2 regions of the Mycobacterium shinjukuense genome follow, and region 2 is predicted to be linked to the other one. Evidence: predicted binding sites of a transcription regulator. Region 2 holds the regulator's gene; the other holds the start of a gene.
The links. The regulator LexA, encoded in region 2, represses DNA repair genes until DNA is damaged. The targets are predictions, from matches to a motif close to CGAACANNTGTTCG.
Positions count from the first base shown of each region.

Region 1: the regulator LexA is predicted to act here: its motif matches at 12,833-12,846, upstream of G6N20_RS18315 (HNH endonuclease signature motif containing protein).

Region 1 is NZ_AP022575.1:4,056,660-4,070,924, reverse strand. Features, by position in the region: gene G6N20_RS18380 (class I SAM-dependent methyltransferase) at 1-403, shown strand, start outside; gene egtE (ergothioneine biosynthesis PLP-dependent enzyme EgtE) at 409-1,545, opposite strand; gene egtD (L-histidine N(alpha)-methyltransferase) at 1,542-2,507, opposite strand; gene egtC (ergothioneine biosynthesis protein EgtC) at 2,520-3,203, opposite strand; gene egtB (ergothioneine biosynthesis protein EgtB) at 3,203-4,480, opposite strand; gene egtA (ergothioneine biosynthesis glutamate--cysteine ligase EgtA) at 4,477-5,760, opposite strand; gene G6N20_RS18350 (sensor domain-containing protein) at 5,901-6,542, opposite strand; gene G6N20_RS18345 (catalase) at 6,582-8,030, opposite strand; gene G6N20_RS18340 (hypothetical protein) at 8,224-8,550, opposite strand; gene G6N20_RS21515 (hypothetical protein) at 8,525-8,665, shown strand; gene G6N20_RS18335 (hypothetical protein) at 8,735-9,073, opposite strand; gene G6N20_RS18330 (DUF4185 domain-containing protein) at 9,177-10,325, opposite strand; gene G6N20_RS18325 (aspartate-semialdehyde dehydrogenase) at 10,333-11,367, opposite strand; gene G6N20_RS18320 (aspartate kinase) at 11,368-12,633, opposite strand; gene G6N20_RS18315 (HNH endonuclease signature motif containing protein) at 12,852-14,265, shown strand, end outside.
Region 2 is NZ_AP022575.1:2,285,105-2,301,804, reverse strand. Features, by position in the region: gene G6N20_RS10240 (DMT family transporter) at 315-1,220, shown strand; gene G6N20_RS10235 (DMT family transporter) at 1,536-2,525, shown strand; gene G6N20_RS10230 (class III extradiol ring-cleavage dioxygenase family protein) at 2,567-3,262, shown strand; gene miaA (tRNA (adenosine(37)-N6)-dimethylallyltransferase MiaA) at 3,259-4,185, shown strand; gene dapF (diaminopimelate epimerase) at 4,256-5,125, shown strand; gene hflX (GTPase HflX) at 5,189-6,634, shown strand; gene G6N20_RS10210 (acyl-CoA dehydrogenase family protein) at 6,743-7,903, shown strand; gene G6N20_RS10205 (TerC/Alx family metal homeostasis membrane protein) at 7,900-9,093, opposite strand; gene G6N20_RS10200 (sunset domain-containing protein) at 9,410-11,632, shown strand; gene lexA (transcriptional repressor LexA) at 11,651-12,385, opposite strand; gene G6N20_RS10190 (LysM peptidoglycan-binding domain-containing protein) at 12,573-13,055, shown strand; gene nrdR (transcriptional regulator NrdR) at 13,219-13,683, shown strand; gene G6N20_RS10180 (peroxynitrite isomerase) at 13,696-14,181, shown strand; gene G6N20_RS10175 (PhzF family phenazine biosynthesis protein) at 14,194-14,892, opposite strand; gene G6N20_RS10170 (alpha/beta fold hydrolase) at 14,941-15,966, opposite strand; gene G6N20_RS10165 (proteasome assembly chaperone family protein) at 16,011-16,700, opposite strand, start outside.

The DNA of each region.
Region 1 (14,265 bases), 1.8 Mb from region 2:
GGCCGACATCACCGAGTTTTCCGGTTATGACGGCCGCTTCAACACGGTGATCGACAGCACGCTGTTTCACTCGCTGCCGGTGGAGGGCCGCGACGGCTATCTGCGTTCGGTGCACCGCGCGGCCGCCCCGGGTGCCAGCTATTTCGTGCTGGTGTTCGCCAGGGGCGCGTTCCCGGCGGAGCTGGAAATCAAGCCCAACGAAGTCGACGAGGACGAGTTGCGCGCCGCGGTGAGCAAGTACTGGGAGGTCGACGAGATCCGACCCGCCTTCATCCACGCCAATGTGCCCGTGGTTCCGTCGCAACTGCCCGGACCGCCGATCGAGTTTCCGGCACACGACAGCGATGACAAGGGCCGCCTGAAGTTTCCCGCCTACCTGCTGACGGCACACAAGGCCGGGTAGCGCCGTCAAGCCGCGGTCGCCGCGGTCGCGGCGATCAGCGCGTCGGCGAAGGTCCGCAGATCCTCGGCCGTGGTGTCCACGTGTGGTGAGATCCGCAGCACCGGGCCCGTCAGCTCCAGCGGCGCCCGGTGCACCGAGGCGCAGGTGGTGACGATCCGCCGCTCGACCAGCAGCCAGTCCCGCACGGCCTTGGGGTCGGCACCGTCGACCGGTGCCAGCGTGGTGATCGCGCTCGGCTCCTCGACCGCCTCGACCACCAGCCAGCCGTCCACGCCGGCCAGCGCGGTCCGGGTCAGAGCACCCAGCTCGGCCAACCTGGCGCGCAGCTTTTCCGGCCCGCACCCCAGGTGCTCCCCCAATGCCACCGAAAACCCTACGCGCGCAGCGATATTGGCCTCGCCGAACTCGAGTTGGCGGGCCACCGACATCGACGCCCACTCCGGGGCCGGCAGCCTCGGTGTCAGCCGATCCATCAAGTCGGGTCGCACGGCCAGAAATCCGACACCGCGCGGCCCGGCGATCCATTTGCGTGACGACGAATAGATGGCGTCGGCGCCCACCGCACAGTCCAGTTGTCCCAGCGCCTGGGCGGCGTCCACCACCAGCGGCAACCCCAGCTCACCGCAGAGCCTCGCCATCATCGCCAGCGGTTGCACCACCCCGCGGTGGCTGGCCACCGGGGTCAGGTGGACCAGGTCGGGCGGATCCTCGTCCAGCAGGTGGGCCGCATCGTCGAGCGCCAACCGGCCATCCTCGAGGGTCGGCAACGGGCGCACCGTGAATCCGTGGGCGGCCATCACCGCCAGGTTGGGGCCGTACTCGCCGGGCAGGCAGGCCAGCGTGCGGCCCTCCCCCGGCCAGCCGCCCAGCAGCAGATCCAGCGCGTGCAGCGAGCCGGTGGTGAACACCACCTCGGCCTCGGCCATGCCGCAGAGCGTGGCGACCGCGGCGCGACCGGCGTTGAGCACGGGTGTGGCGGCCTCGGCCGCGACATACCCGCCAACCTCGGCCTCATGCAGCGCGTGCTTCGCGGCGGCCGCCAGCACCGCGAAACTCTGGCGGGAACAGGCCGCGCTGTCCAGGTGCAGCCCGGCGACCGGCGGGCGGGCCGCCCGCCACCGGTCGGCCAGGCTGTCGCTCACTTGCCCGCCAGCGACAACCCGAAGTCACCGCCGTCGTCGGTCCACCACCGGATGCGGCGCAATCCCGCCTCGGCCAGCTCGGCGCGCACCGCGTCCGGACGGAACTTGCACGAGACCTCGGTGAGCATCTCCTCGCCGGCCCGAAAGTCGACGGTCAGGTCCAGCGCGCCGATGCGCACTCGCTGGCGACGCTCGGCGCGCAGCCACATTTCGATGCGCTCCTCGTCGACGTTCCACCGGGCGACGTGCCGGTAGGCGTCGACGTCGAAATCGGCGTCGAGTTCCCGGTTGATCACCGCCAGCACATTGCGATTGAACCGGGCCGTCACGCCGGCGGCGTCGTCGTAGGCCCGCACCAGCCGGCCGGCGTCCTTGACCAGGTCGGTGCCCAGCAGCAGGCTGTCACCCGGTTGCATGACCCCGGCCAGGGTGGCGAGAAACTGCGCGCGGGGCCCGGGCGTGAGGTTGCCGATCGTGGATCCCAAGAACACGAACAGCCGCCGCCCGCCGCCGGGGATTTCGGTCAAATGCTCCTCAAAATCGCCACAGACAGCGTGGATCTCGACGCCCGAGTATTCGGCTTGGATGGCGGCGGCGGTCGCCGACAGCACATTGGCGTCGACGTCGAATGGCACGAATCCGCAGAGTGATCCACGGTCGCGCAGCGCATTCAGCAGCATGCGGGTCTTCTCCGACGTCCCGCTGCCCAATTCGACCACGGTGTCGGCCTCGCTGGCCGACGCGATGTCGGCCGAGTGGGCCCGCAGGATCGCGGCCTCGGCACGGGTGGGGTAGTACTCCGGCAGCCGGGTGATCTGGTCGAACAGCTCACTGCCCACTGAGTCGTAGAACCACTTGGGCGGCAACGATTTCGGTGTCTTTCGCAGCCCTTCGAGCACGTCGCGGCGCAACGCATGGTACGCCGAGTCCTCGGCCAGGTGGTTGGACAGCGACAGCGTCATCGGAATCCTTTCTCAACCCAGCGCGGTCAATGCGACGTGATTCCCAATGACATCCACCAGGTGACGGTCCGGCACGTCCTCCCAGTCCGGATCGTCGTCGTAGGGTTCGCTGGCCAACACCACACCGTCGCCGCGGCGCAGGATTGATAGCGTGTCTCCCCAGGCGGTAGCGACCAGCCGGGAACCGTCGGCCGCCAAGATGTTCAGTCGCGCAAGGGGATCGGCGGCCGCGATCTCGACAACGGTATCACCCAGTGCGTCCATACCACGCGCGAACACGACGGCCGCCAGTATCGCGCTGTCACACACGGATTCGGCTGACAAACTGGCCGGCAACACTGCACGGTCCACCACACCGTTGTGCGACAACAGCCAGTGACCGTCGGTGAACGGCGCGGTCGCGCTGACTTCGATCGGCATGCCGACGGTCGCCGAACGCACCGTGGCCACCACACAGTGGCTGCGCAGGGCCGGCGCGACCGATTCGAACGACCTCTCCCCCCATAGCGGCACCGCGCCGCGCCAGCGCCGGGGCACCCGGCCGTCGAAAAAGCCGACGCCCCAGCCGTCGGCGTTCATCAGGCCGTACTTTTGCCGGCGCGGCGCGTAGGACTGCACCCGCAGACCCTGCGGCGGGTCGAGCACCAGCGAGGAAATCGTGACCTCGGCGCCGAGCCAACCCAGGTGACGGCACATCAGACGTCCCACACCAGCCGGACGCCGACAAAGATCTGACGACGGTACGGGTGATCCCAGTTGCGGAAGCTGGGCCGCAGGATGGCCGGCTCCACCGCCCACGACCCGCCCCGCAGCACCCGGTAATCACCAAAGAAGAATGGCTGCGAGTACCGCCGGTAGATCATCGGGACAAACCCCGGCCAGGGACGCAGCGGTGACGTGGTCCATTCCCAGACGTCGCCCAGCATCTGCTCGGCCCCGCAGGCCGAGGCGCCGGCCGGGTAGGCTCCGACCGGCGCCGGGCGCAACGTGGCGCCACCCAAGTTGGCGCGGTTGGGCGAGGGCTCCTCAGCTCCCCACGGGTAGCGGCGCCGGGTGCCCGTCGCCGGATCCCACGCGCAAGCCTTCTCCCATTCGACCTCGGTGGGCAGCCGGGCGCCGGCCCACGCCGCGTACGCCTCGGCCTCGAAGAAGGTGACATGCTGCACCGGCTCGTCGGCGGGAATCTCCTCGACGTGGCCGAACCGCGTGCGGGTTCGTCCGTCGGGGCTCCAGAATTGCGGCGCCGTCAGGCCCGCGCGCTGCCGATGCTGCCAGCCGCGGTCCGACCACCACCGCGGCTGGGTGTAGCCGCCGTCCTCGATGAAACGTAGCCACTCGCCGTTGGTGACCGGAACCCGCCCGATCCGGAATGCCGGCACGTCCACGACGTGGGCCGGGCGCTCGTTGTCCAACGAGTACGGTTCGCTTGCGGCGTCTACACCCAGCACGAACGGCCCACCGGGCACCAGCACCGACGTGCCGGCCAGCCCGGGCCGCCCCGCCGGCAGCGGCTCGGTGTCGCGCAGCAGCGGCGCGCCGGGCCGCAGGTTCAGGGCCTGCAGCATGGTTTCGCAGTGCTGGTTTTCGTGGCTGACCACCAGCGCGAACTCGAAGTCGCCGGCGTCGTGCGGGAGAGCGTCCAGAGCATCCAGCGCCGCCGAGCGCACCGTCTGACAATATGACCGCGCCCGTCGTGGGGACAGCAGCGGCAGCTCGACCCGACTGGCGCGCGAGTGCACGAAGGCGTCGTAGAGGCCGTCGACCTCCGGCGGCAAGATCCCGGGCCGTGCCGGGTCACCGCCGCGCAACAGCCACAGCTCCTCCTGCTGACCGATGTGCGCCAGGTCCCACACCAGGGGGCTCATCAACGGGTCGTACTGACGACACAGTTCGGCGTCGTCGAAATCGACCAGCCGCAGCGTCCGCGCGCGCGCCCGGTCCAGGTCGCGGGCCAACCCTTCGCGTACGGTCACAGCCCGCCTCGCGCCAACCGGGTGACCGTCGGCGCGATGCCGTGCTCGATCACCCGGTCGGAAAAGTCGTCAGCGGGGCAGCGGCCCCGCTCGACGTCGTCCAGCAACCGGTGCATCGGGTCGGCGAGTTCGGCGGGCACCCGCCGCGCGGCGATGGCCAGACACCGGTTGGCCGCCAGGTAGAGCCGGCGGTCATCCAGGCCGACCCGGGCCGCGGTGTCCCAGGCGGTGGCCACCGGTTGCACGGCCTCGGCGGCCAACTCGGCCGCCACCGGGTCGTCGAGCAGGGTCACCAGCGTGAACAACACCGCCGGCCACACCGCGTCGGGCACACTGTCCAGGTAGCGAATCTCCAGCCACTGCCGCGGACGCACCGGGGGGAACAGCGTGGTCAGGTGGTACTCCAGATCGGCGACGGTGGGACGACGATCGCCGAGCAGAACCCGGCCGTCCACCCAGTCGGTGAACGGCACGTAGCGGGTGACCGCGACGGCGTCCGGGTTGTGCACCAGCATCACCGGCGCCTTGAGGGCATAGCGCGCCCAGTCGGTGCCAGGGTCGTCGCCGCTGACGCCGAGAATCGGCCCGCAGCGCGCCGAGTCCATCTGCCCCCACACCCGCTGCCGGGTGGACTGCCAGCCGGAAAACTTGCCGGCCAGCATCGGGGAGTTGGCGGTGATCGCGATCATCGTCGGCCCCAGGGCGTGGGCCAGCCGCACCCGCGCCGCCCATCCGTCCCGCGGTCCGGCGTCCACATTGACCTGGATCGAGGCGGTCGAGGTCATCATCGCCGCGCCCGCGGACCCACCGCGGCTGGCGTCGAAATAGCGTTCCATGGCGCGATAGCGCCCGCCCGGGTTGATCCGTTCGGGCGGGCGCAGCGGGTCGGCGCCCAGAAAAACCAGGCCCAGCCCGGCGTCGGCGAAGGCCGACCGCAGCACGGCCTGGTCGCAGGCCATCGCGTCGATGGCCGGCACGACACCATCGGCGGGCGGACTCGACAGTTCCACGGCACCGCCGGGTTCCACGCTGACCACGCTGCCGCCCGGCAGCGGGCTCAACCACCGCAGAACATCGGTGATTTCCTGCCAGCTCGGCCTGCGGATCGGGTCCGCCGGGTCAAAGCAGTGTGCCTCCATTTCCAGACCGACCCGACCCACCGGCCCGTCGACGAGACAGCCGTCCGCGATGTATCGCGCGGCGGCCGCCGAACTGGCGATGTCCGCGTCCGGTGGGCGATCCAGCTCCGCAACCGCGGCGGTGATGGCGGCGAACGTCATATCACGATCCCTCCGGGCCGGAAGCCTGCGCGGCTATCGGGAACGATAGCCGCCAACACTTCATCTTCCAGAGCGCACCGACATATTCCCGTTGTGACGGGTGGACGGGTATCCACCTTGCCGCCCACCTCCCAGCCGCGCTACTGGCCCAGCGCGTTCTGCATGGCGCCGGCCAGCACGTTGACCGCCGGGCCGGCGTTGCCCGATTGGCAGACCTTTGCCTGCAGCAACACGTTTTCCCGCAGCCGGGTCTGGTTGAAGCAGCGCCGGTCGGTGCCCGCTTCCTGCTTGATCCATGCCGCGTCGGCGCCGGTGGCGGGGCCACCGGCGAACGACCACACCTGGGTCGTCCCGTTGTCCAGGTGCATCGGTGTGGTCTGTCCCGAACAGCCCACGGTCCGGTCCACGACGCGGTGGAATGCCCGGCCGGCGGCGTCGTTGGTGGCGAATACCCCGACCGCCTGCTTGACGTAGTGGGTCTGGTCGGTGGCCGACGTCCGCGTGGTGGCGCCGTTGAACGACGCCAGGTCTGGGTCGTTGTACACCTCGGGCAACCCGATGTCGGCCCAGTTGTTGCATGCCGGCAGATCGACCCAGAACCCCTGGACCGGCTCGGTGAACACCGACTCCCAGCCCATCGGCCCGCCGACGATGTTGCCCACCGACCCCCGGCCCAGCACCGCGTAGGAGACGACGCCGGGCTCCGACGGGGTGGCCGCCGCGACGGGGACGGCCAGCGCGGCGCCGGCGGTCAGCGTCACGACCGAGGCGGCGAACCGCATGGTTGACATGGGCTCGATCATGCCAGGCACGCCGAAGGCCTAACTCAGGTTGGCCCGAACGCCCGCTTCGACCGCCTTGCCCAGATCGGGGTCGACGTTGCGCCAATACTGGAACACCCGCGACAGCACCGGCTCCCGCACACCCTTGCAGACATGACCAATGATGTTGTGCACCAAACGGTCCCGAGCATCATCGTCGAGAACCTCGCGCACCAAGGTGCCGGCCTGACCCCAATCGTCGTCCTCGGCGCGCAGCGTGTAGGCGGCCCGGACCATGTCACCGTCGGCATACCAGCGCACCTCGGCGGCGCGTGCCGGATCGGCATGCGGACCCCCGTAGGAGTTGGGCGCATACACCGGATCCGACACGTTGGCGATCCGCATCGCCCCGTCTTTGGAGTAGCTGTGCACCTGGACCTTCGGTGAATTGACCGGGATCTGCTTGTAATTGGTGCCCAACCGCGCCCGGTGCGCGTCGGCGTAGGAGAAACCGCGCGCCAGCAACATCTTGTCCGGGCTCAACCCGGTGCCCGGCACGAGGCTGTTGGGCTCGAAGGCCGCCTGCTCGATTTCGGTGTGGTAATCGGTGACGTTGCGGTCCAGCGTCAACCTGCCCACCTCGACCAACGGGAAGTCGGCGTGCGGCCACACCTTGGTCAGGTCGAACGGGTTGAACCGATACGCCTTGGCCTGCTCGAACGGCATGATCTGCATCTTCAGCGTCCAACTCGGATACTCGCCACGCTCGATCGCCCGGTAGAGATCCCGCTGGTGGTAGTCGCCATCCTCGCCGGCCAGCCGGTCGGCGTCCCGTTGGTTGAGGAACTCGATGCCCTGATCGGTGATGAAATGGTATTTCACCCAGAAGATCTCACCGGCGGCGTTGATCCAGCTGTAGGTGTGGCTGCCGTAGCCGTTCATGTGCCGCCAGCTTCTGGGGATGCCCCGATCACCCATCAACCAGGTCACCTGATGCGCCGACTCCGGCGAGAGCGTCCAAAAATCCCACTGCATGTTGTGATCACGCAAGTTGCTTGCCGCCATTCGCTTTTGCGAACGGATGAAATGCTGAAACTTCAACGGGTCACGGATAAAAAAGATCGGCGTGTTGTTGCCCACCATGTCGAAGTTGCCCTCCGACGTGTAAAACTTCACCGCGAAACCGCGCGGATCCCGCCACGTGTCCGGACTGCCCCGCTCGCCGGCGACGGTGGAGAACCGGATCAGCGTCTCGGTCGTAGCGCCCGGCTGAAACACCGCGGCCCTGGTGTAGCGACTGACGTCGCCCGTCACCTCGAAATGGCCGAACGCGCCGCCACCCTTGGCATGCGGCTGGCGTTCCGGGATGCGCTCCCGATTGAACATCGCCATCTGCTCGATGAGGTAGTGATCCTGCAGCAGGATCGGGCCATCGGGGCCCACCGTCAACGACTGATCGTCACTGGGCGCCGGGCCGCCGGCGTCGGTGGTGGTGTAGCGCTCCGTCATTTCGCCATCTCCTAGTTGGCGGGCTGATTTCGCTGAAATCCCAGGGCCCCAAGCTGGCCCATGTTCCTACGTCACCGCCCCTTTGTGCCAAGTAGCTGATAGCCCAATGGGGTTGCGCGTACATCGCTTTCGCTATGCCGTCGCGCGGGCCACACGAATCCGATGACGCGCGAATGATGCTTTTGGCCAGCCACTAGGGGCGTGCCGGCATCGTAGTCGGACCGGTGGTTGTCGGCGGCTGACCCGGACCGGGACCCAGCTGTCCGGCGGTCGGACCACCGGGACCGCCGGGGCCACCCGGGCCGCCGGGGAACCCGGGCCCCATACCCGGGGGAGGCGGTCCGCCGGGGAACCTGAACTGCCATCCCCACGGACCGGGCGCCGCGGGGCCTGCGGGATCTGCGGGCCGGAACATGCCGTGATGATGGTGGCGGAAGTAAGGGCACTTCCCGCCCCCGGCGACCGCTGCGCCGGTAAAGAAGATGGTCGCCGCGATGAATACGATTCCCGCAACGATCACCACCCAGGCCGCGGCCCGGTACAACCTGGGGATCTTTTCCGGAGGCGGTGGCGGCGGGGCGGTGGCGACGGCAGCGGGTGGGGCTGGGGGCTCGGGCGCTTCGGTCATGAGTTGACTATTGCTCAGGGCTGCGAGGACCGTAAAGAGCTACGGCGACAAAGTTGTCGTGAATTTGCCGGGCGTTTCAGCGGGCGGGTGTCGACGGCGCAACCGAGGCGGGCGCCTGGGCCGGTCCGGCGGGGCCGGTGCCCGGATTCACCGCCGGGGCGCCGGTGGGAGCTGCCGGACGGTGGATTACCGCGTGATTCTTGTGGTCACGCGGGTGGCCGTGGCCGCTGAGCATGCCCAGCCGGAACCCGGTGAAGAAGATGACCGACACGATGAACACGATGCCGGCGACGATCACCACCCAGGCCGCGGCCTTGAAGACCTTGGGGATCTGGTGGGTCGCCGGGACCGTGGGCGCCGGCGGTGCCGTTGCGGTTGACGTCAGCGCGGTTGGGGTTTCAGACGTTTCGCTCATGAGTCGACATGATGCCCGGCCAACCACTAGCCTTGGCTATGCGCTACTTAGGTAGCAGCTGTGAGCCGAAACCCGCGCCGTTTTCGGCGGACACGAGCGCGGGCTAGTCCTCGGAGTCCGGCTTGAACGGGTTGACCGCGAACTGAATCACCCGGTACGGCGCGCTCTGCCGGGCGCGGGTATTCCACTGGCTGACGAAGATCCGTACCTCATCAATGGTGGATCCGGGCGAGATGTAGCCGCCATACGGTTGTGCGAGTCGGTTGTCGTACGGGGGCGGCAGGCTTTCCGCCGGTTCGGGCCACTCGTCGTGGCGCACCACCGTGGTCACCGGCGCCGCACCCAGCAGTGTTGGGTGGCGGGCCACCCGAACCTCCATGTCCCCCGTGCTGGCGTTGAAATATGACAACACGGTCTGGCCGTCGATCTGACGGATGCTCATCTCGCCGACCTGGTCGGGCCAGAGCGGTGTCGGCGGCTTGTTCCACCCGCCGCCGGGCCCGGCCGCCCAGCCCTGCCAGCGCGACCGGTCGGTGAACCCTTCCGGGGGAACCCGGTAGAGCACCGCCGACTGCCTGCGGGTGAAGCTGTCGGCCACGATGTACACCCACCCGGTCGGTGAATCGGGTGTGGGAACCGGGTCGTAATACCCGCTGATCTGGGTCTGCCGCCCGTCCTGGTAGGAGGCGTCGCGCCGCGACCCCGCCACCGTCGGCCAGCCGCCGCGTGCCGGCTCGGCCTTGACGAGCCGGGAGTTCAGTGGCTCCAGCTCCTTGGCGGTGGTCACCATCACATAGTTGCGACGGTTGATCTGCACCACCCCGGCGGGCAGCTGTGAATCCCCGGGTGGCGTGGGGTCGGCCAGCAGCGGCTTGCCGACGCCGGTGACACCCGTGTAACGCACCCCGGCCGGATCGTCCACCGACTCGGTGTCGACGTGCAGCGCCACCGGCGCGTACCAACCACCGAACCCGACGCCCTGGCCGGCGAAGCTGTCGCCGCACACCTGCAGCAGCTGGCTGGGAAATTCCACGAACTCGCACAGGTCGGTGGCGCCGATGCCGTAGTCCCCGGTGGGAGTTCCGGTGCCGGCCGTCGGACCGATCCGCAGGACCTGACCCGGTGCCAGCGGCGGCAGGATCGGCTGCGGCACCGGTGCCGGCGGATCGGCGCGTGCATACCAAACACACTGCGGGGCAACCAAAAACAACACGACGAACAGCGCGCCCTGCGCGACCCGGGTGGAACTCACCCGCGGATCACAATTCGGCGGCCAGCAACTCGGCAATCTGGATGGTGTTCAGCGCCGCCCCCTTGCGCAGGTTGTCCCCCGAGACGAACAGCGCCAGGCCACACCCGTTCGGCACCCCCGGATCTTGTCGGATGCGGCCGACCAGAGATTCGTCGACACCGGCCGCGGCCAGCGGCGTGGGCACGTCGACCAGCTTGACGCCCGGGGCCCCGACAAGCAGCTCCCGGGCCCGCTCCGGCGAGAGCGGGCGGGTGAACTCGGCGTTGATCGACAGGCAGTGCCCGGTGAACACCGGAACCCGCACGCAGGTGCCGCTGACCCGCAGGTCGGGGATGCCGAGAATTTTGCGGCTCTCGAAGCGCAGCTTCTGATCCTCGTCGGTCTCGCCGGACCCGTCGTCCACCAAGGATCCGGCCAGCGGCACCACGTTGAACGCGATCGGCGCGACGTATTTCTCCGGCGCTGGGAAGGCCACGGCGCCGCCGTGGTGCACCAACCGCTCGGCGTCGTCGACCACCGCACGCACCTGCGCGGCCAGTTCGGCCACCCCGGCCAGGCCGCTGCCGGACACCGCCTGATACGACGAGACCACCAGCCGCACCAGCTGGGCTTCGTCGTGCAGCACCTTGAGCACCGGCATCGCGACCATGGTGGTGCAGTTCGGGTTGGCGATGATGCCCTTGGGCCGGTTGGTCGCATCCCGCGCGAAGTTCACCTCGGACACCACCAACGGCACGTCGGGATCCCTGCGCCACGCCGACGAGTTGTCGATCACCGTGACCCCGGCCGCGGCAAACCGCGGCGCCTGCACCTTCGACATCGCCGACCCGGCGGAGAACAACGCGATGTCCAGGCCGGTCGGGTCGGCCGTTTCGGCGTCTTCCACTTCGATCTCCTGGCCGCGGAAGGCCAGCTTGCGGCCCTGCGATCGGGCCGAAGCGAAGAACCGCACCGTGGTCGCGGGGAAATCGCGCACGTCGAGCAGGGTGCGCATCACCTGGCCCACCTGACCGGTGGCCCCGACAACTCCTATCGCGACCATTTACCTGCCCGTCCCCGCATAGACCGTCGCCTCCTCGTCGCCGCCGAGCCCGAACGCCTCGTGCAACGCGACCACGGCCTTGTCCAGTTCGGTGTCGCGGCACAGCACCGAGATCCGGATCTCGGAGGTGGAGATCAGCTCGATGTTGACCCCGACCGCTGCCAACGCCTCACAGAAGGTCGCCGTCACCCCGGGGTGACTGCGCATGCCCGCCCCGATTAACGACACCTTGCCGATCTGGTCGTCGTAGAGCAGCTGGGTGAACCCGATTTCGTCCTTGAGTGAATCCAGCTTGGCCACCGCGACGGGCCCGACGTCGCGGGAGCAGGTGAAGGTGATGTCGGTCTTGCCGTCCTCGACCTTGGAGACGTTCTGCAGCACCATGTCGATGTTCACGTCGGCGTCGGCCACCGCCCGGAACACCTTGGCCGCATACCCCGGGATGTCGGGCAGCCCAACGATGGTCACCTTGGCCTCGCTGCGGTCGTGCGCGACTCCGGTCAGGATGGGGTCTTCCATGGGTATGTCCTTGATCGATCCGGTAACGACGGTGCCCGGTTTGTCCGAGTACGAGGACCGGACATGCACCGGAATGTTGTAGCGGCGGGCATATTCCACGCAGCGCAGCATGAGCACCTTGGCCCCGCAGGCCGCCATCTCGAGCATCTCCTCGAAGGTCACCGTGTCCAGCTTGCGGGCGTTGTGCACAATCCGCGGATCCGCGCTGAAGATCCCGTCCACATCGGTGTAGATCTCACAGACGTCGGCGCCCAGAGCGGCGGCCAGCGCGACCGCCGTGGTGTCCGAGCCGCCGCGGCCCAGCGTGGTGACGTCCTTGCTGTCCTGGCTGACGCCCTGAAAGCCGGCCACCAAGACGACGCGGCCCTCGGCGAGGGCGGCTTGCAGCCGGCCCGGCGTGACGTCGATGATCTTGGCGTTGCCGTGGGTGCCGGTGGTGATCACGCCGGCCTGCGACCCGGTGAACGACCGGGCGTGCGCGCCCAGGGACTCGATGGCCATGGCCACCAACGCGTTGGAGATGCGTTCACCGGCGGTCAGTAGCATGTCGAGTTCGCGGGGCGGCGGAGCCGGGCATACCTGCTGGGCCAGGTCCAGTAGGTCGTCGGTGGTGTCACCCATCGCAGAAACTACGACCACCACCTCATTTCCCTGCCGTTTGGTCTCCACGATGCGCTCAGCGACGCGGCGAATCCGGTTGGCGTCGGCCACCGAGGATCCGCCGTACTTCTGCACGACGAGCGCCACTGTTGCCCTTCCCCGCTGGTATAAGTCCACAACAGGATACGTGGCGGCGCATCGTGATTGATTTCGATGCTCGGGCATGCCCGCTGGAGTCGACGGCTTCCCGCCGTCTTGTGTTGAAGTGTTCCGCAACCGACTAGCGACAAAGGCCGACCAGGGGCAGCCGCCGTAACCACAGTCTGTCAGTGCAGCCAGTTATGATCGAATGCGTGTTCGAACAGATGGTTGGTCGTGGGTCTGCGCCGGAGGTGATCGCCCGCTTCGATGAGCTCGTTGAGCGGCGTTACCCGTCGGCCACCGCGGAGTCCGCGGCGATGGTGGATCGGATCTGCTCGGCGTCGCGGGCGGAGAACCGGGCCGCGGCCGCGCAGCTGGCCGCGATTGGCGACTTGTTCGGCTACCGGTTGGCGCGCTGCTCGGAGAACGAGGACTGGGCGATCGACACGATGGAGGCGGTGGCCGCCGAGCTGGCCGCTGCGTTGCGGATCAGTCAGGGGCTGGCGGGTAGCCGGCTGCGCTACGCGCGGGCGATGCGGGAGCGGCTGCCGCGGGTGGCTGAAGTGTTCAAGGCCGGCGATATCGACTATCGGATGTTTCAGACGATCGTGTATCGCACCGACCTGATCACCGACCGCGAGGTGCTAGCGGCGGTGGACGCCGAGCTGGCCGCCAAGGTGCCGCGGTGGCCGTCGCTGAGCCGGGGTCGGCTGGCCGGGCAGGTCGACAAGATCGTGGCCCGCGCCGACGCCGATGCGGTGCGGCGGCGCCAGGAGCACCAGGCCGATCGGGAGATCTGGATCACGGATTGCGTCGACGGTGTCTGCGAGATCCACGGCAGCCTGTTGACCCCGGACGCGCACGCCCTGGACAAGCGGTTGACCGCGCTGGCGGCCACCGTGTGTGCGCACGATCCGCGCAGCCGCCAGCAGCGCCGCGCCGATGCGCTGGGCGCGTTGGCCGCGGGGGCCGATCGGCTGGGCTGTCGCTGCGGGCGGCCCGACTGCGCGGCCGGGGGCCGGCCGGCGCCACCACCGGTCGTTATTCATGTGATCGCCGACCAAGCCAGCCTCGACGGCAGCGGGTCGACGCCGGGCTCCCTGGTGGCAGCCGACGGGCTCATCGCACCCGAACTCGTTGCCGAACTGGCCAAGTCGGCAAAGCTGGTGCCGCTGGTCCACCCGGCCGACGCCCCACCCGAGCCGGGATACGCGCCGTCGCAGGCGCTGGCCGATTTCGTGCGCTGCCGGGATCTGACCTGCCGCTGGCCCGGCTGTGACCGGCCCGCGGTCGATTGCGACCTCGACCATACGATCCCCTACGCCGACGGCGGGCCCACCCATGCGGCCAACCTCAAATGTTATTGCCGTACCCATCATTTGGTGAAAACGTTTTGGGGCTGGCGGGACAAGCAACTGCCCGACGGCACCCTGATCCTGACCTCACCGGCCGGGCACACCTACGTCACCACCCCGGGCAGTGCCCTGCTTTTTCCCAGCCTGTGCCGCGCCACCGGCGGTCTCCCGGCACCCGAAGCCGACCCACCGTTGGACTACTGCGGCGAGCGCACCGCGATGATGCCCAAACGGCGGCGCACCCGCGCGCAAGACCGGGCCCAGCGCATCGCCACCGAACGCC
Region 2 (16,700 bases):
GGAACCCTTCGCGCGGTCGATTTCCCGCGCACCTGCCGCGCGCAGCGGCACCGATACCGGCTTGCTCTGCTCACCGGTCCCAACAGTATTGAAGCAGCTTGGCGGGAGCTGTGCGGCCACCTTCACCCGCCCCGGTGGCCGTGCCGTTGGCTTCGCCGCTGACGTGCCGCCCCGACCGACCCGCCGTGCGCCACCACCGCCGCGGCAACCACCACGCGAAAAGTTTGGTCTGTGGTGCTCATCCGAACACGAGTAATTTAACAACTGCTCAACCCGAGTTTTGACAGCTGCCGGGTGTCCGTGGGAGGTCACGCATGGGCAACGTCGGGATCGCGACCGTGCTGGCGCTGGGTGCCGCGCTGCTGGCCGGGATCGGGTACGTCATCCTGCAGCGGTCCGCTCAGCAGGTCACCACCGAAGACGTCGGCCACTTCACGCTGTTCCATCTGTCATTGCGGCACGCCCAGTGGTGGCTGGGCAGTGTCGCGGCCCTGGGCAGTTTCGCCCTGCAAGCGATCGCGCTGACGATGGGTTCGGTGGTGTTGGTGCAGGCGGTGCAGGCCACGGCGCTGCTCTTCGCGTTGCCGATCGACTCCCGGCTTACCCACCACCGCTGCACCGCCAAGGAGTGGATGTGGGCGGTGTTGCTGGCCGGTGGGGTGGCCGTCATCGTGATGGCCGGCGACCCGACCGCCGGCCATGCGCGGGCCCCGCTGTCGACCTGGGCGGTGGTTGCCGTGGTGATGATTCCGGCCGTGCTGGCCTGTGTGGTGGGGGCGCGGATCGCTTCCGGTCCGCTGTCCGCGGTGCTGCTGGCGCTGGCGTCGGCGGCAACGCTGGCGGTGTTCACCGTGCTGACCAAGGGCGTGGTGGCCGCAATCGGCATGGGATTTGCGCCGATGCTGCGGACCGCGGAGTTTTACGCGTGGCTGCTGGTCCTGCCGATCGGGCTGATGCTGCAGCAATCGTCGCTGCGCGCCGGCGCGCTGACCGCCTCACTGCCGACGATCACCGTGGCCCGGCCGGTGATCGCGTCGGTGCTGGGCATTACCGTGCTCGACGAGGTGTTGCACACCGGTGACGTGGCGGTGGTCGCGTTGGTGGCCGCGGTGGCGGTGGTGGTGGCGGCGACCGTGGCGCTGGCCCGCGACGAGGTCGAAATGATGGCGGCGCCACCCGCCAGCACAATCAGGGCCGCCGGCCAGCTCGCGGTGCCGTAGCGGGGGTTCGATAACGATTCGGGCGCCCGCGCGGCGGGCGAGGCAGGGCAATCAAGCGCCGCCGCCGTCGAGTTCGGCGTGTGCGGACCCCACCGGCCCACCGGCCCGCTACCGTGGCCGAAGTCGTTGACATGACTCGGCGGCATGAGGGTTGGCGTCTCCAGGGCATGGCCGACCGACACGCGCAGCGGCGTCGAGCCGATCGGGCATGTGCGGCGCCTTAGAGTTGTCAATGAACTGCCAGCTAACAGCAGGTGGACATCCAGCCGCCGGGGGAACGCTGGTGGGCGAGCTGCGAAGTCGAGAGGGTCGTCGATGTCCAAGGTTGAGATCGCCGTGCTGATCGCGCTGTGCGCGGCGCTGGCATCCGCGATCGGCGACGTGGTCCGTCAGCGTTCCGCCCAGGAGATCACCGACAAACAGGTCGGCCACCTGACGCTGTTCGGCCTGTCGTTGCGCGACACCCGGTGGTGGTTGGGTGGGATGGCGGCCGTGCTCAATTACAGCCTGCAGGCGCTGGCGCTGTCCCTGGCGTCGGTGATGCTGGTGACCGCGCTTCAGGTCACCGCGCTGCTGTTCGCCCTGCCGATCTACGCCCGGCTTGCCCATCACCGGATCACCCGCTGGGAGTGGATGTGGGCGGTCGTGCTGGCCGGCGCGTTGGCGGTGGTCCTCATCGTCGGCGACCCGAGGGCCGGGCACCAACGCGCGCCGCTGCACACCTGGATCATCGTCGCGGTGGTGATGGGCCCGGCGTTGCTGTTGTGTGTGCTGGCGGCGAGGGTGTATGCCGGTCGTCCGCAAGCGGCGGTGCTGCTGGCAGTGGTGGCGGGTTCCTCGCTGGCGCTGTTCGCGGTGCTGACCAAGGGAGTCGTCCAGGTGGTCGAAGAGGGCTTCACCGGTGTGCTGCGGGCGCCGGAGTTCTATCCGTGGGTAGCGGTTGCCTTGGCCGGGATGATTTTCCAGCAGTCGGCCTTCCGCGCGGGTGCGCTGACCGCCTCGTTGCCGACGATGACGGTGGCCAAGCCCGTGGTGGCCACGGTGCTCGGGGTCACTGTGCTCGACGAGACGCTGGAAGCGGCCGGCCCGGAGGCGGTTGTGCTGGTCGCGGCCGTCGCGGTGGTCATCACCGCGACCGTGGCGCTAGCCCGCGGCGAGGCGGCCACCATGGTCGCCCAGGCCGGCCGCGACCGGATGAAAATCGACCGGCCGGTGAGAAGCTCGCCGGGGGAACGGGTCGGTCCGTCCCGGGATGCTGTCGCCGCGGCCGACGGCCCGGCGCGGGAGTCTTCCGCGGCGTCCTGACCGCGGACGCGCCGTCTTGCCGAGACGTTAGTTTTGGTGGTGTGTTGAGCGCCATCGCAATCGTTCCGTCGGCGCCGGTGCTTGTTCCCGAACTGGCCGGAGCGGCCGCCGCGGAGGTGACGGAGCTGAGCCTGGCGGTGATGGCGGCGGCCGCCTTGCTGCCGCCGCGCTGGATCGTCGTAGGAGTGGGCGACGCGGACGAGGTGGTAGGCCCCGACGGCGTCGGCACCTTCGCGGGTTTTGGCGCCGACGTGCGGGTGCGGCTGTCGTCGCCGGCGCGTGCCGGGCCGGCGCCGCCCCGGGAGCTGCCGTTGTGCGCGCTGTTGGCGGCCTGGGTGCGGGGCCAGGCCCGGCCCGAGGCCAGCGCACAGGTACGCGTCTACGCCGGCGACCAGGAGCGCGACGTGGCCCTGGCCCGGGGCGGGCGGCTGCGCGTCGAGATCGACCGGTCCCCGGATCCGATCGGTGTGCTCGTCGTCGCCGACGGCGTGAACACCCTGACACCGGACGCCCCCGGCGGATATGACCCCCGCGGCGCCGGCCCGCAGCTGGCCCTCGACGACGCGCTGGCCGCCGGCGACGTCGCCGCCTTGACCCGGTTGCCCGGGCAGGTTCTGGGCCGGGTGGCCTTCCAGGTGCTGGCGGGCCTTGCCGCGCCGGGGCCGCGATCGGCCAAGGAGCTCTACCGGGGAGCGCCCTACGGTGTGGGGTACTTCGCCGGGGTCTGGCAGCCATGAGACCGCTGGCGATCATCGGCCCGACGGGCACCGGCAAATCGCGGCTGGCGCTCGACGTCGCCGAGCGGCTTGCCGACGAGGTGACCGTGGAGATCGTCAACGCCGACGCGATGCAGCTCTATCGCGGCATGGACATCGGCACCGCGAAGCTGCCCGTCGCGCAGCGGCGCGGCATCGCCCATCATCAACTCGACGTCCTCGACGTCACCGAAACCGCGACCGTCGCCCGCTACCAGCGGGCCGCCGCCGCCGACATCGAGGCGATCGCGGCCCGGGGCGCGCTGCCGATCGTGGTGGGCGGCTCGATGCTCTACATCCAATCGCTGCTCGACGACTGGTCGTTTCCGGCGACCGATCCGGCGGTGCGTGCCCGATGGGAGCGGCGGCTCGCCGAGATCGGGGTGGGCGCGTTGCACGCCGAGCTGGCCCGCCGCGACCCGGCCGCGGCGGCGGCCATCTTGCCCAGCGACGGCCGGCGAACGGTGCGCGCGCTCGAGGTGGTCGAGCTCACCGGTCAGCCGTTCACCGCGTCGGCGCCGCGCATCGGCGTCGCCCGGTGGGACACCGTTATCGTCGGGTTGGATTGCGAGACAACGATTCTCGATGAAAGGTTGGCGAGGCGCACCGATGCCATGTTCGAGGGCGGGCTGGTTGCGGAGGTGCGCACGCTGCTGGGCGCGGGCCTGCGCGACGGGGTCACCGCGGCACGCGCGCTGGGCTATGCCCAGGTGATCGCGGCGCTCGACGCCGGTGGCGGCGCCGACCGGCTGCGCGCCGCGCGGGAGCAGACCTACGCGGGCACCCGCCGCTATGTGCGTCGGCAGCGGTCCTGGTTCCGCCGGGACCATCGGGTGCGTTGGCTGGACGCCACGGCGGAGCGCGTTGTCGACGACGCGGTGCGGGCCTGGCGGCACGTATCCTGATCTGGTGATCCGCGCCGACGACGAAGATGCCGACGCGGTCGGCTCGAGCCGGGCATGAGGAGTGGCGCACATGATCTTCGCCAAGGGCCACGGCACCGAGAATGACTTCGTGCTGCTGCCCGACGTCGAGGCCGAGCTGAGGCTCACCCCAGGCCGGGTTGCCGCGCTGTGCGACCGGCGGCGGGGGCTGGGTGCCGACGGGGTGCTCCGGCTTACCACCGCGGGTGCCGCCCTGACCGCCGGTGTCCTCGAGCGGTTACCCGACGGTGTGAGCAGCCACGACTGGTATATGGACTACCGCAACGCCGACGGATCGACCGCGCAGATGTGCGGAAACGGTGTTCGGGTGTTCGCCCACTACCTGCGCGCCAGCGGCTTGGAACGGCGTGACGAGTTCGTCGTGGGGTCACTGGCCGGACCGCGACCGGTCACCGTGCACCACATCGACCAGACCCACGCCGACGTCACCGTCGACATGGGCAAGGCCAACAGGGTAGGCGTTGGGGAGGCCGTCGTCGGCGGCAGGCGGTTTCACGGCGTGGCCGTCGACGTGGGCAACCCGCACCTGGCGTGCGTGGATCCCCTGCTGGATAGTGACGACCTGGCGGCCCTGGACGTCGCGGCGCCGGTGCAGTTCGACCATGCCCAGTTTCCCGACGGTGTCAACATCGAGGTGCTGACGGCACCGAGCGGTGGGGTGGTCTGCATGCGTGTCCATGAACGCGGTGTGGGTGAAACCCGCTCGTGCGGCACGGGAACGGTCGCGGCCGCGGTCGCCGCGTTGGCTGGCATGGGCGCAGAGACCGGCGCGCTGACGGTGCGCGTGCCGGGCGGCGACGTGCTGGTCACCGTCACCGATGCCACCAGCTTCCTGCGGGGGCCGTCGGTGCTGGTGGCCCGCGGCGAACTCGGCGACGACTGGTGGAACGCGCCGGGGTGATCGCGGTACGGAGATTATTCGGATGCGCGCCTTCCAGCGCCATGCCACCATCGGATACTGGCTATGACACATCCCGATTCGCCTGACCCGGGCGCTTCAGACTCCACACCGAGCGTTGGGGAACTCGCGCTCGACGATCGCTCGGCGCTGCGCCGGGTCGCCGGGCTGTCCACCGAGCTCGCCGACGTCTCCGAGGTCGAATACCGCCGGCTGCGGCTGGAGCGGGTGGTCTTGGTGGGCGTGTGGACCGAGGGCAGCGCGGCGGACAACCAGGCCAGCATGGCCGAGCTGGCCGCGTTGGCCGAAACCGCGGGTTCCCAGGTGCTCGAGGGGCTCATCCAGCGCCGTGACCGCCCCGACCCGTCGACCTACATCGGCTCGGGCAAGGCGGCCGAACTCCGCGACGTGGTGGTGGCGACCGGGGCCGACACCGTCATCTGTGACGGCGAACTCTCCCCGGCACAGCTGACCGCGCTGGAGAAGGCCGTCAAGGTCAAGGTGATCGACCGTACCGCGCTGATCCTGGACATCTTTGCCCAGCATGCCACCAGCAGGGAAGGCAAGGCCCAGGTGTCGCTGGCCCAGATGGAGTACATGCTGCCGCGGCTGCGTGGCTGGGGCGAGTCGATGTCGCGGCAGGCCGGTGGCCGCGCCGGCGGCAGCGGTGGCGGGGTGGGCCTGCGCGGACCGGGTGAGACCAAGATCGAGACCGACCGGCGCCGCATCCGTGAGCGGATGGCCAAGCTGCGGCGGGAGATCAAGGCGATGAAACAGGTGCGCGACACCCAGCGCAGTCGCCGGCTGGAGAGCGACATGCCGTCGATCGCCATCGTCGGCTACACCAACGCGGGCAAGTCCAGCCTGCTCAACGCGCTGACCGGGGCCGGGGTGCTGGTCGAGGACGCGTTGTTCGCCACCCTGGAGCCCACCACCCGGCGCGCGGAGTTCGAGGACGGCCGTTCGTTCGTGCTCACCGACACCGTCGGGTTTGTGCGGCACCTGCCCACCCAGTTGGTCGAGGCGTTTCGCTCCACGTTGGAGGAGGTTGTCGATGCCGACCTGCTGGTGCATGTGGTCGACGCGTCCGACGTCAACCCGCTGGCCCAGATCGACGCGGTCCGTCAGGTGATCTCCGAGGTGATCGCCGACCACGGGGTCAACGGCGCGGACGCGCCGCAGGAGCTGCTGGTGGTGAACAAGGTCGACGTGGCCAGCGATCTGATGTTGGCCAGGCTGCGGCACGCGCTGCCCGGCGCGGTATTCGTCTCCGCCCGCACCGGCAACGGCATCGACACGTTGCGCCGGCGGATGGCCGAGCTCGCCGTTCCCACCGACGCCGCCGTGGACGTGCTGATCCCGTACGACCGTGGCGATCTGGTGGCCCGCGTGCACGCCGACGGGCGGGTGCAGAGGGCCGAGCACAACCGGGACGGCACCCGGATCAGGGCCCGGGTTCCGGTGGCGCTCGCCGCCAGCCTGCGGGAGTTCTCGGCGGCACCGCGCGGGTAAGGCCGCGCCGCAGAAGCGAGCCGCGGCGGCGGCAGACCCGATTCGCCGCCGACCAACCGTCCGGTTGGTATATCTTGGGCGGCAACGTTTCTTCGCCGGAGGTCATCCATGGGCAGTGCCATCAAATACCAGCGCACGCTGTTCGGACCGGAGCACGACCTGTTTCGCGAGTCCTACCGGAGCTTTCTGGAGCGCCACGTCGCGCCGTACCACCAGGACTGGGAGAAGGCCAAGATCGTCGACCGCGGGGTCTGGCTGGAGGCCGGCAAGCAGGGCTTTCTCGGCATGGCGGTGCCCGAGGAGTACGGCGGCGGGGGTAACCCCGATTTCCGGTACAACGCGATCGTCACCGAGGAGACCAGCGCGGGCCGCTACAGCGGGATCGGCTTCGGGTTGCACAACGACATCGTGGCGCCATACCTGCTGGGCCTAGCCAACGAAGAGCAAAAACAGCGTTGGCTACCCAAGTTCTGCACCGGGGAACTGATCACCGCCATCGCGATGACCGAACCGGGCACCGGCAGCGATCTGCAGGGCATCAAGACCCGCGCGGTCAGGCACGGTGATCACTACCTGCTGAACGGGGCGAAGACGTTCATCACCAACGGGATCAACTCAGACCTGGTGATCGTGGTGGCGCAGACCGATCCGGACAAGGGCGCGCAGGGCTTTTCGCTGCTGGTCGTCGAACGCGGCATGCCGGGCTTCGAACGCGGCCGCCACCTGGACAAGATCGGGTTGGACGCGCAGGACACCGCCGAGCTGTCGTTCACCGACGTGGAGGTTCCGGTCGAAAACCTGCTCGGCGAGGAGGGCATGGGGTTCATCTACCTGATGCAGAACCTGCCGCAGGAACGGATCTCGATCGCCATCATGGCGGCCGCGGGGATGGAGGCGGTGCTGGAGCAGACGCTGCAGTACACCAAGGAGCGCCAGGCCTTCGGTAGGCCGATCGGCAGCTTCCAGAACAGCCGGTTCTTGCTGGCCGAGCTGGCCACCGAGGCGACCGCGGTGCGCATCATGGTCGACCAGTTCATCGCGCTGCATCTGGACGGCAAGCTGACCGCCGAGCAGGCCGCCATGGTCAAGTGGTATTCCACCGAGAAGCAGGTCTACCTCAACGACCGCTGCCTGCAGTTGCACGGCGGGTACGGCTACATGCGGGAGTACTCGGTGGCGCGGTCCTACCTCGATTCGCGCGTGCAGACCATTTACGGCGGCACCACCGAGATCATGAAGGAGATCGTCGGCCGCAGCCTGGGCGTTTAGCCCGCGGTCCCACCGTGCGCCCGGTGCGCGTCGTGAGCCCGCTGCAGCAGCGCCCTCAGCTCGTGTTCTTGGCCGACTTCCGCACGGAATTTCGCCGGAAGCGAGTCGAGCCGGCGTTCGGCGGCCCGCAGCGCGTCGAAGATCTTCGCGCGTTCGGTGGCATCCCCGCGGTAGCAGAGGTCGAGATATTCCAGCGCGCGCCGACGGGCCCGGGAGACGGCGTTGTGCTTGCGTCCGCGCGCCGAGCATAACGACACCACGGTCGTGCCCAGCAGGATGATCACGATCGCCGCCAGCGACGTCGCGGTGCTGATCGGCACGATCGGGACCGGTTTGCCGCGATTGATGAACGGAATCTTGTTGTCGTGCAGCGCCTGCAGCACCAGCTTGACGCCGATGAAACCAAGAATGGCCGCCAGCCCGTAGGACAGATAGACCAGGCGATCCAGCATGTTGTCGATGAGGAAGTACAGCTGGCGCAGGCCCAACAGCGAGAACGCGGTTGCGGCGAACACCAGGTAGACGTTTTCGGTCAGGCCGAACAGCGCGGGCATCGAATCGAACGCGAACAGCACGTCGCTGCCACCGACGGCGATCATCACCAGCACCATCGGGGTCATCACCCGCTTGCCCCGCTCCCGGGTGAACAAACGGTCGCCGTCGTAGTGCTGGGAGGTTCGCAGCAACCGGTTGGCCAGCCGGATGACGACGTTGTCGGCGGTGCGGCCTTCGGTCTCTGCGGATGTGACCAGGTTGCCCGCCATGGCCAACAGCGCCACACCAAGCAGGTAGAACGCCCAGTTGAAGTTCTCGATGAGGGCCGCGCCGAGCAGGATGAGTCCGGTGCGTGCGACCAGCGCGAACACGACACCGAACAACAGCACCTTCTGCTGGGCAACCCGGGGCACCCCGAAGCCGCTGATGATCACCACGAAGACGAACAGGTTGTCCACCGACAACGCCTTGTTGCTCAGGTAGCCCGCGAAGTATTCGGTCGCCATCTCCGGGCTGCCCAAGACGAATACGCCGATCCCGAACACAATGGCGATCCCGACGTAGGTCGCCGACCAGATCGCGGCCTCGCGTAGCGTCGGCACGTGAGTCTGGCGTACGTGGAAGACGTAGTCGAACAGCAACAGGCCGGCGATCACGCCGACGGTCAGGGCCCAGACAAGTCCGGAAACACCCATCTCGGCCGAGCTTCCTCTCACCGCGTCAGTCGGGTTGTCCCCCGCGAGTGGGTGGTGCCCGCGGTCTCCGGCACAGTAACCTACCCGCAGCGCTGGTCGCGGTACGGATTTTCGCGGCGCGAGCGCTGCCCGGCATCATTTCGACATCGGCGAGATATCCGTTTTCGTAATATTTGCGGAATTGACTTCGCATTTGTCGTTCGCTAGAGCAGAGTTATGCGAGCCCGGCGACGATGCGGACCGTAGCTGGGAGACGGCCCACCCCGGGAAAATTCCACCGGATCGCGGGCGGGCAGGGCATCGGCTGGGAGGCTTGGTGAACAGGCAGAGAGGTCAAGTGAACACGCTGGTCCGGCGTGCGCTGGTCGGCATCGCGGCGGCATCGGTGGCCGCGTTGCTGGTGGCGCCGACCGCGGCGGCATCTCCGATTGGCGACGCGGAGAACGCCATGATGGCCGCGTGGGAAAAGGCCGGCGGCGACACGTCACCGCTGGGCGCCCGCAAGGGCGACGTCTACCCCGTCGGCGACGGGTTCGCGCTGGACTTCGACGGCGGCAGGATGTTCTTCACCCCGGCCACCGGTGCCAAATACATGTACGGGCCGATCCTGGACAAATACGAGTCTCTCGGCGGTCCGGCCGGCAGCGATCTGGGGTTCCCGACCATCAACGAAGTTCCCGGCCTCGCCGGACCCGACAGTCGGGTGAGCACCTTCGCCGCCAGCGACAACCCGGTGATTTTCTGGACGCCCGACCACGGTGCGTTCGTCGTGCGCGGCGCGTTGAACGCCGCGTGGGACAAGCTCGGCAGCTCGGGCGGCGTGCTGGGTGCTCCGATCGGGGATGAAACCTACGATGGCGAGGTCGCTTCCCAGAAGTTCAGCGGCGGTGAGATCTCTTGGAACAGGAAGACCAAGGAATTCACCACCGTCCCGCCGGGATTGGCCGACCAGTTGACGGACTTGCAGGTGGCCATCGATCCCACCGCCGCCATCAACATGGCCTGGCGCGCTGCGGGCGGGGCCGCCGGCCCGTTGGGCGCCAAGAAGGGGGACCCGTACCCGATCGGGGGTGACGGCATCGCCCAGGACTTCGTTGGTGGCAAGGTGTTTTTCAGCCCGGCCACCGGTGCCAACGCCGTCGAGGGTGACATCCTGCAGAAGTATGAGTCGCTGGGTGGGCCGGTTGGCAGCGACCTGGGATTCCCGATCGCCAACGAGTCTGACGGCGGCATCACCCCGGCCAGCCGGATTGCCGCGTTCTCCGCGGCCGACAAGCCGGTGATCTTCTGGACGCCCGACCATGGCGCGTTTGTGGTGCGCGGCGCGATCAAGGCCGCGTGGGACAAGCTCAAAGGTCCCGTCGGTAAGCTCGGTGCGCCGGTCGGGGACCAAACCGTGGACGGCGACGTGGTCTCGCAGAAGTTCACCGGCGGCACAATCTCGTGGAACCGCGCGAAGAACACGTTCACCACCGAACCGGCGAACCTGGCGCCCCTGCTGTCGGGGCTGCAGGTGCCCGGGCAGAACCAGCCCAGCACCACGGCGGCGGCCCCGCCCGCCACGAAGTTCACCTGGCATTGGTGGTGGCTGGCGGCGGCCGGTGCGGCGGTGCTGCTGGTCGTGCTGGCCGTGCTGGCCGTGGTTGGGTTGCGGAGGCGTCGCGCCGCCCAGCCGGCCGCCGCCCACGAGCCCACCCATGATGACCTGGGCGGCTATGAGGAGGGCGCCGAGGGGCACTGGCCGCCCCACGACGACGTCGATTTCGGCGCGGAAAACTTTCCCCCCAGCCAGTCGCGTCCGGTTGAGCGGGCGGCGCCGGATGTCGGTGCCGCTGCGCGGGTCAGCTGGCCGCGAGGTGCCGGGACCGCCATCGGTGTGGCCGAAGAGGTCTCCGGTGGTGGCGCCAGCGACCTACTGTCCGGGTTCGACCAGGGCTTCGGGTTGGAGGCGGAAGACTCCGATGCGGTGGACACCACGCCCATCGGGTGGCGCGCCGATATTTCCGAGGCCGTGGCCGCGGAACCCTTTGTTCCCGAATCGGTGGCACCCGAAGAATTCGCGCCGGAAGCCTTCGCGCCCGAAGCCGTCGGACCAGAGGCCGTTCCGGAATCAGCGGGCCTGGAGACCGCGTTTCCGGACACCTTCTACCCCGGTGGCGTCCCGTCGGAAGCCGCTGGTGGGGACGTCGTCATTGCGGATGCGGCCGTTCCGGAGGTGCGGACTACTGGGCGCCACGCCGCCGCCGAGCCGGCGACGTACGGCGAAGCGGCGGCCGCAGTGCCCGGCCATGAGGCGGTCCCGGAAGCCGCTCCACCTCCCGCGGCCGCACCGGGGCGGCGCCCGGCCGCGCGCCCGACGATCCACCTGCCGCTGGCCGACGACCCGTACCGGGCGCCGGCCGGATATCCGATCAAGGCCAGTGCCCGGTACGGCTTGTACTACACGCCCGGCAGTGCGCTCTACCACGACACGCTCGCCGAAATTTGGTTCGCCAGCGAAGAAGCCGCGCAAGCCAACGGTTTCGTCAAAGCGGACTAGCCGCGACCCCAGGGCGCGTCACACCTTGCGGATCACCGTGACGACCTTGCCCAGCACCGTCGCCTCATTGCCGGGGATCGGATCGAAGGCCGGGTTGTGCGGCATCAGCCACACCTGACCGCCCGCCCGTTTGAACGTCTTGACGGTGGCCTCGCCGTCGATCAGGGCTGCCACGATGTCGCCGTTGTCGGCGACGTTCTGCTGTCGCACGACCACCCAGTCGCCGTCGCAGATCGCGGCCTCGACCATCGAGTCGCCGACCACCTTGAGCAGGAACAGCGTCCCCTCGCCGACCAGCTCACGCGGCAGCGGGAACACGTCTTCGACGGCCTCCTCGGCAAGGATCGGGCCGCCGGCGGCGATGCGCCCGAGGACGGGAACATAGGTGGGTTCCGGCAACGCATCCGAGCCGGCCACGTCGGTGAGCACGGCGGCCGCGGCCGCCGTGCCGCCCTCGGCGCCGCGCACGTCGACGGCCCGGGGCCGGTTGGGGTCCCGACGCAGGTAGCCCTTGCGCTCCAGGGTGCGCAGCTGGTGAGCCACCGAGGACGTCGATGTCAACCCGACAGCGTCGCCGATCTCCCGGATGCTCGGCGGGTAGCCGCGGGTGGTGACCGAGGTGCGGATGACGTTCAGGATGGTGCGCTGCCGCTCGGTCAGTGAGGAATCCGCGCGGCCGGCCGGTTGCGCGCCAGCGGCCGCCGCGTCAGGGGCCGCCCCGTGAGGGGCTGAGGTGTCCTTGCCGTCGCTCATGGCATTGACTGTAGCCCCATCGCGGCCAAGAATCAAACATGTGTTCGACGGCGTGTCGCGCCGGCGGGGCGTGTCGGTGGCGCGGTTTAGCGTGGTGACCGTGCGACACACGTCGATCAAATGTTCGGCTATCGAACGCATGGTCGACTATGGTCGAACACACGAGCGATCGACCGAAGGGACCGTCATGACACTCATCCACGCAGCGCCGTCGCGCGCCGGGCGCGCGTCACACCCCAACCGCGCGCCGCGCGCTGGCCGATTCGGCCAGCCCGGCTCGCGAAGGCCGCATCCGTCTCGGCCGGGCGGCGGCCCGCTGTGCCACCGCGGCACCGGTGTGCCGATGTCGGCCGGTTGTCATCGCCGGCATCCCGTCAGCGCGCTGACCACCCTTGGACTGGCCCTGCTCGCCGCGCTGATCACCCTCTGGCTCGGGTTGGTGTCGCACCTCGGCGCGGTGATCGACGGCGGTTCCTCCGATTCGTTCACCGGGCTACCCGACAGGCTTGCCGTGGTGCGGGTGGACGCGGGGGAGTCCCTGCAAGACGTGGCGGCCCGGGTGGCGCCCGAGGCCCCGGTCGGTCGGGTGGCCGAGCGCATCCGCGAGCTCAACGCGCTGGATTCCACGACGCTGGTCGCGGGTCAGACGCTGATCGCCCCGGTCGGCTGAAGGTGGGGCGGTGTCCGGCGAAAACCGCGCTACCGCACCGTTCCTCGGTGATCATGGCGTCGAGCGCGGATGGATCGCGACAGCGTTGGCCCTGCGGCGCCGCGTCCAGGTACCCTCGGAGGCGTCTGCGATACCGGGATGTCGACATGGCAAAGGAGCGGCGATGCACTGTCCGTTCTGCCGGCATCCCGATTCCCGGGTGGTCGACTCGCGGGAAACGGATGAGGGCCAGGCCATTCGGCGCCGCCGGTCGTGCCCCGAGTGTGGACGCCGGTTCACCACGGTGGAGACCGCGGTGCTGGCCGTGGTCAAGCGCAGCGGGGTCACCGAGCCGTTCAGCCGGGACAAGGTCATCAGCGGCGTGCGCCGGGCATGCCAAGGACGCCAGGTCGACGACGACGCGCTGAACCTGCTGGCCCAGCAGGTCGAGGACACCGTGCGGGCCACCGGATCCCCAGAAGTCCCCAGTCACGACGTCGGCCTGGCGATCCTTGGGCCGCTGCGTGACCTCGACGAGGTGGCTTACCTGAGGTTCGCGTCGGTATACCGGTCGTTTTCCTCGGCCGACGATTTCGAGCGCGAGATCGAGGCGCTGCGCGCGCACCGCAAGGTATCGACGTCCGGCTGAGCGACCGCCGTCATGCGCCCCGACCTGCACCCCGACCTGGCGGCATTGGCGCCGCTCCTGGGTACCTGGGCGGGTCGGGGCAAGGGCGAGTATCCAACCATCCAGCCGTTCGACTACTTGGAAGAGGTCGTGTTCTCCCATGTGGGCAAGCCGTTTCTGGTCTACGGGCAAAGGACCATGGCGGTTGCCGATGGGACGCCGCTGCACGCCGAGACGGGGTATCTGCGGGTGCCGCAACCCGGTCGGGTTGAGCTGGTGCTGGCTCATCCCAGCGGCATCACCGAGATCGAGGTGGGCACGTACGCGGCGGGCGGCGGCGTCATCGAGGTCGAGTTGACCGCCACCGACATCGGCTTGACCCCGACGGCCAAAGAGGTGACCGCGCTGGGCCGGTCCATCCGAATCGACGGTGACCAACTCCGATATTCGCTGCGGATGGGCGCGGTCGGCCAACCCCTGCAGCATCATCTCAGCGCCGTCCTGAACCGCAAGCACTGAGCCTTGCCGACGTCAGTCCTGTCGTGTGACAGCGTCTTTGGTGACACGGCCGGCGATGCGCACCCAGCCCTCAGGGCTCCAGGTGGTTTCGATGATCGATCCCTTGCCTTGGGTGATGGTGAGGTCGCGGCTCAGGTAGTCGGTCATCCGGATGGCGGCAAAACCGGTTGCTTCGTCTTCCTCCACACCCAGGTTGCCGGCAAACATGCGCGCCCGCAGCGACCCGGCCGGCCGGTCGATCCAGGTCCACAGGTAGTGGGCGATGTCGTCGGGAAAATCGGCGGGATCGGCCGCCGCAAGGGCATCCAGTGTGTCGACGTCGTGGATGGCAAACTCGGGCGCCCATTCGGCGCGCGCGCTGATCGCGGTGAGATCGCCCGCCGCGCCGACGCCGTAGCTCACCTGCACCAGACCGGCCGGCACCTGCAGCGTTTTGATCGGCGTGCCACGCTCCCGCAGCCACCAGGCCGCCCCGACGGTCGGGTGGCCGGCGAAGGCAAGCTCGGTGCGGGGGGTGTAGATGGTGGCGTGCGCGGTGGTCGAGCCGGCGGCCGGAAGATCGACGAATACGGTTTCGCTGTAACCCAATTGGGCGGCGAGGCGTTGCCGGTCGCGCGGCCCCACCAGGCCGGCGCCGATCACGGCGAGCGGGTTACCGAAATTCCCGTCGGGATCGGTGAAAACCCGCAACACGGTGACGTCGACGCCCATGGCCCGACTTTACGACCGACCCGACGATCGAGCGCGAGACGGGGTGGCTCAGGTGGCGCTGCGTTCGTCGGCACCCATGGCGGTCAACACCGCGACGCGGGTGTCGGCCGGGCCGGAGACCGTTCGTTCGCCGCCCCCTTTGCGCAGCAGTGCGCGCAGCGCCGCCTGGTCGTATTCGGCGGGCTGAGTGCTGTCGATGAAGCGCTGAACGATGTCGATGAAGCGGGCCGGGTCGTCGTGAAACGGGAAATGCCCCGAGCCCTCGAAGATTTCCAGTCGCGAGCCCGGCATCGCGGCATGTGCCATGTGGGCGTGGCGGACGGGGACCACCACGTCCCGGTTTCCCCAGATGATCTGCACCGGGATGGCCTCGGTCAAATAACATCGGTCCAGCATCGTGACGATCTGCCCGCGCCAGTCCACCACGGCCCGCAGCGTGCGACCAAACGCCGCCGAGGCCGTCGGCTCCGGCAGGTCGTTGAGCACCCGCAGCACGTTCGGCAGGTCGTGCCCCAGACTGGTGGTGCCGATCGCCTTACCCAGCACCCGTCCGGCGATCTGCACGGCCGGAAGCACGAGGGGTAACCGCAGCACCGCCATGGCTTCGCTGCCCAACGGCAGCGAGGCCAACCGGAAGACAAAGTTGACATCCCTGGTGACCCCACCGGTGCTGACCAGGATCAGCCGTTCGACCAGCTGCGGGAACTGGTAGGCGAATTGCATCGCGACCCCGCCGCCGAGCGAATGACCCACAATGGTCACCTGCTCGATATCGAGCACGCTGAGTAGGTCGCGCATGCCGTTGGCGTACGCCGCGACCGAGTAGTCGGCGCGCGGCTTGTCGGACTTGCCGTGCCCCAAAAGATCCGGGGCGACGACGGTGAACCGCTGGGCGAGCTTGGCGTGGACGCCGGTCCAGGTGGTCGAATTGTCCCCGATGCCGTGGATCAGCAGGATCGCGGGACCGGAGCCGGCGATCCGAAACGCCCGCTTGTAGCCGTGGATGGTGCGGAATTGCAGCGAAGGCGCGGTCACTTCCCGCACCGGGCGAAGATTGCGCGTCCGCTCGGTCATCTCGGCAACCTCGTTGTCGGGCCGACTAGGGGCGATGTGGGGCGTTAAGCCTGGTCGTCGTCGAGCTGCTTTTTTTCCGCTTGCTGGGCGAGGAACCGCTCGAACTCCGCGCCCAGCTCATCGCCGCTAGGCAGATCCTCGTCACGGGTGAGCAACGATCTGTTTTCCTGAGCGTCGATGAACGCATCGTACTGACGCTCCAGGGCCGCCACCACTTGAGCGACCTCCACGCTTGCCTGGACTTGCTCGTCGATCTTGGCCCGGACTTCCGCCGCCGCTTCGGCCAACGCCGTCAGCGGCAGCTCGAGGGATCCCGCCTTGGCCACCTGCTCCAGCAGCGCCTGGGCGGCCGCGGGGTAGTCGGTCTGGGTCAGGTAGTGCGGGACGTGCACGGTGAAGCCCACGACCTCGTGACCGTGTTGCGCCATCCGATACTCCAGCAGGTTGGACGCGCTGGCGGGAACCTGGATTTCGGCGATCCACGGCTGAAAGTCGGCGATCAGGTCCTTGTTGTTGGAGTGCGCGGTCATCGTGATCGGTCGGGTGTGCGGAACGGCCATCGGGACGGTGCCCAGGCCGATGGTTTGCCGCACCCCGAGGCGCTCGGCCAGCAGTCGCACCGCGGTGATGAACCGTTCCCACTTCAGATCCGGTTCCATGCCGGCAAGCAGCAAAAACGGGTTACCGGCGCTGTCGCGCAGCGCATACAGGCTGAGCTCGGGATCGTCGTAGCG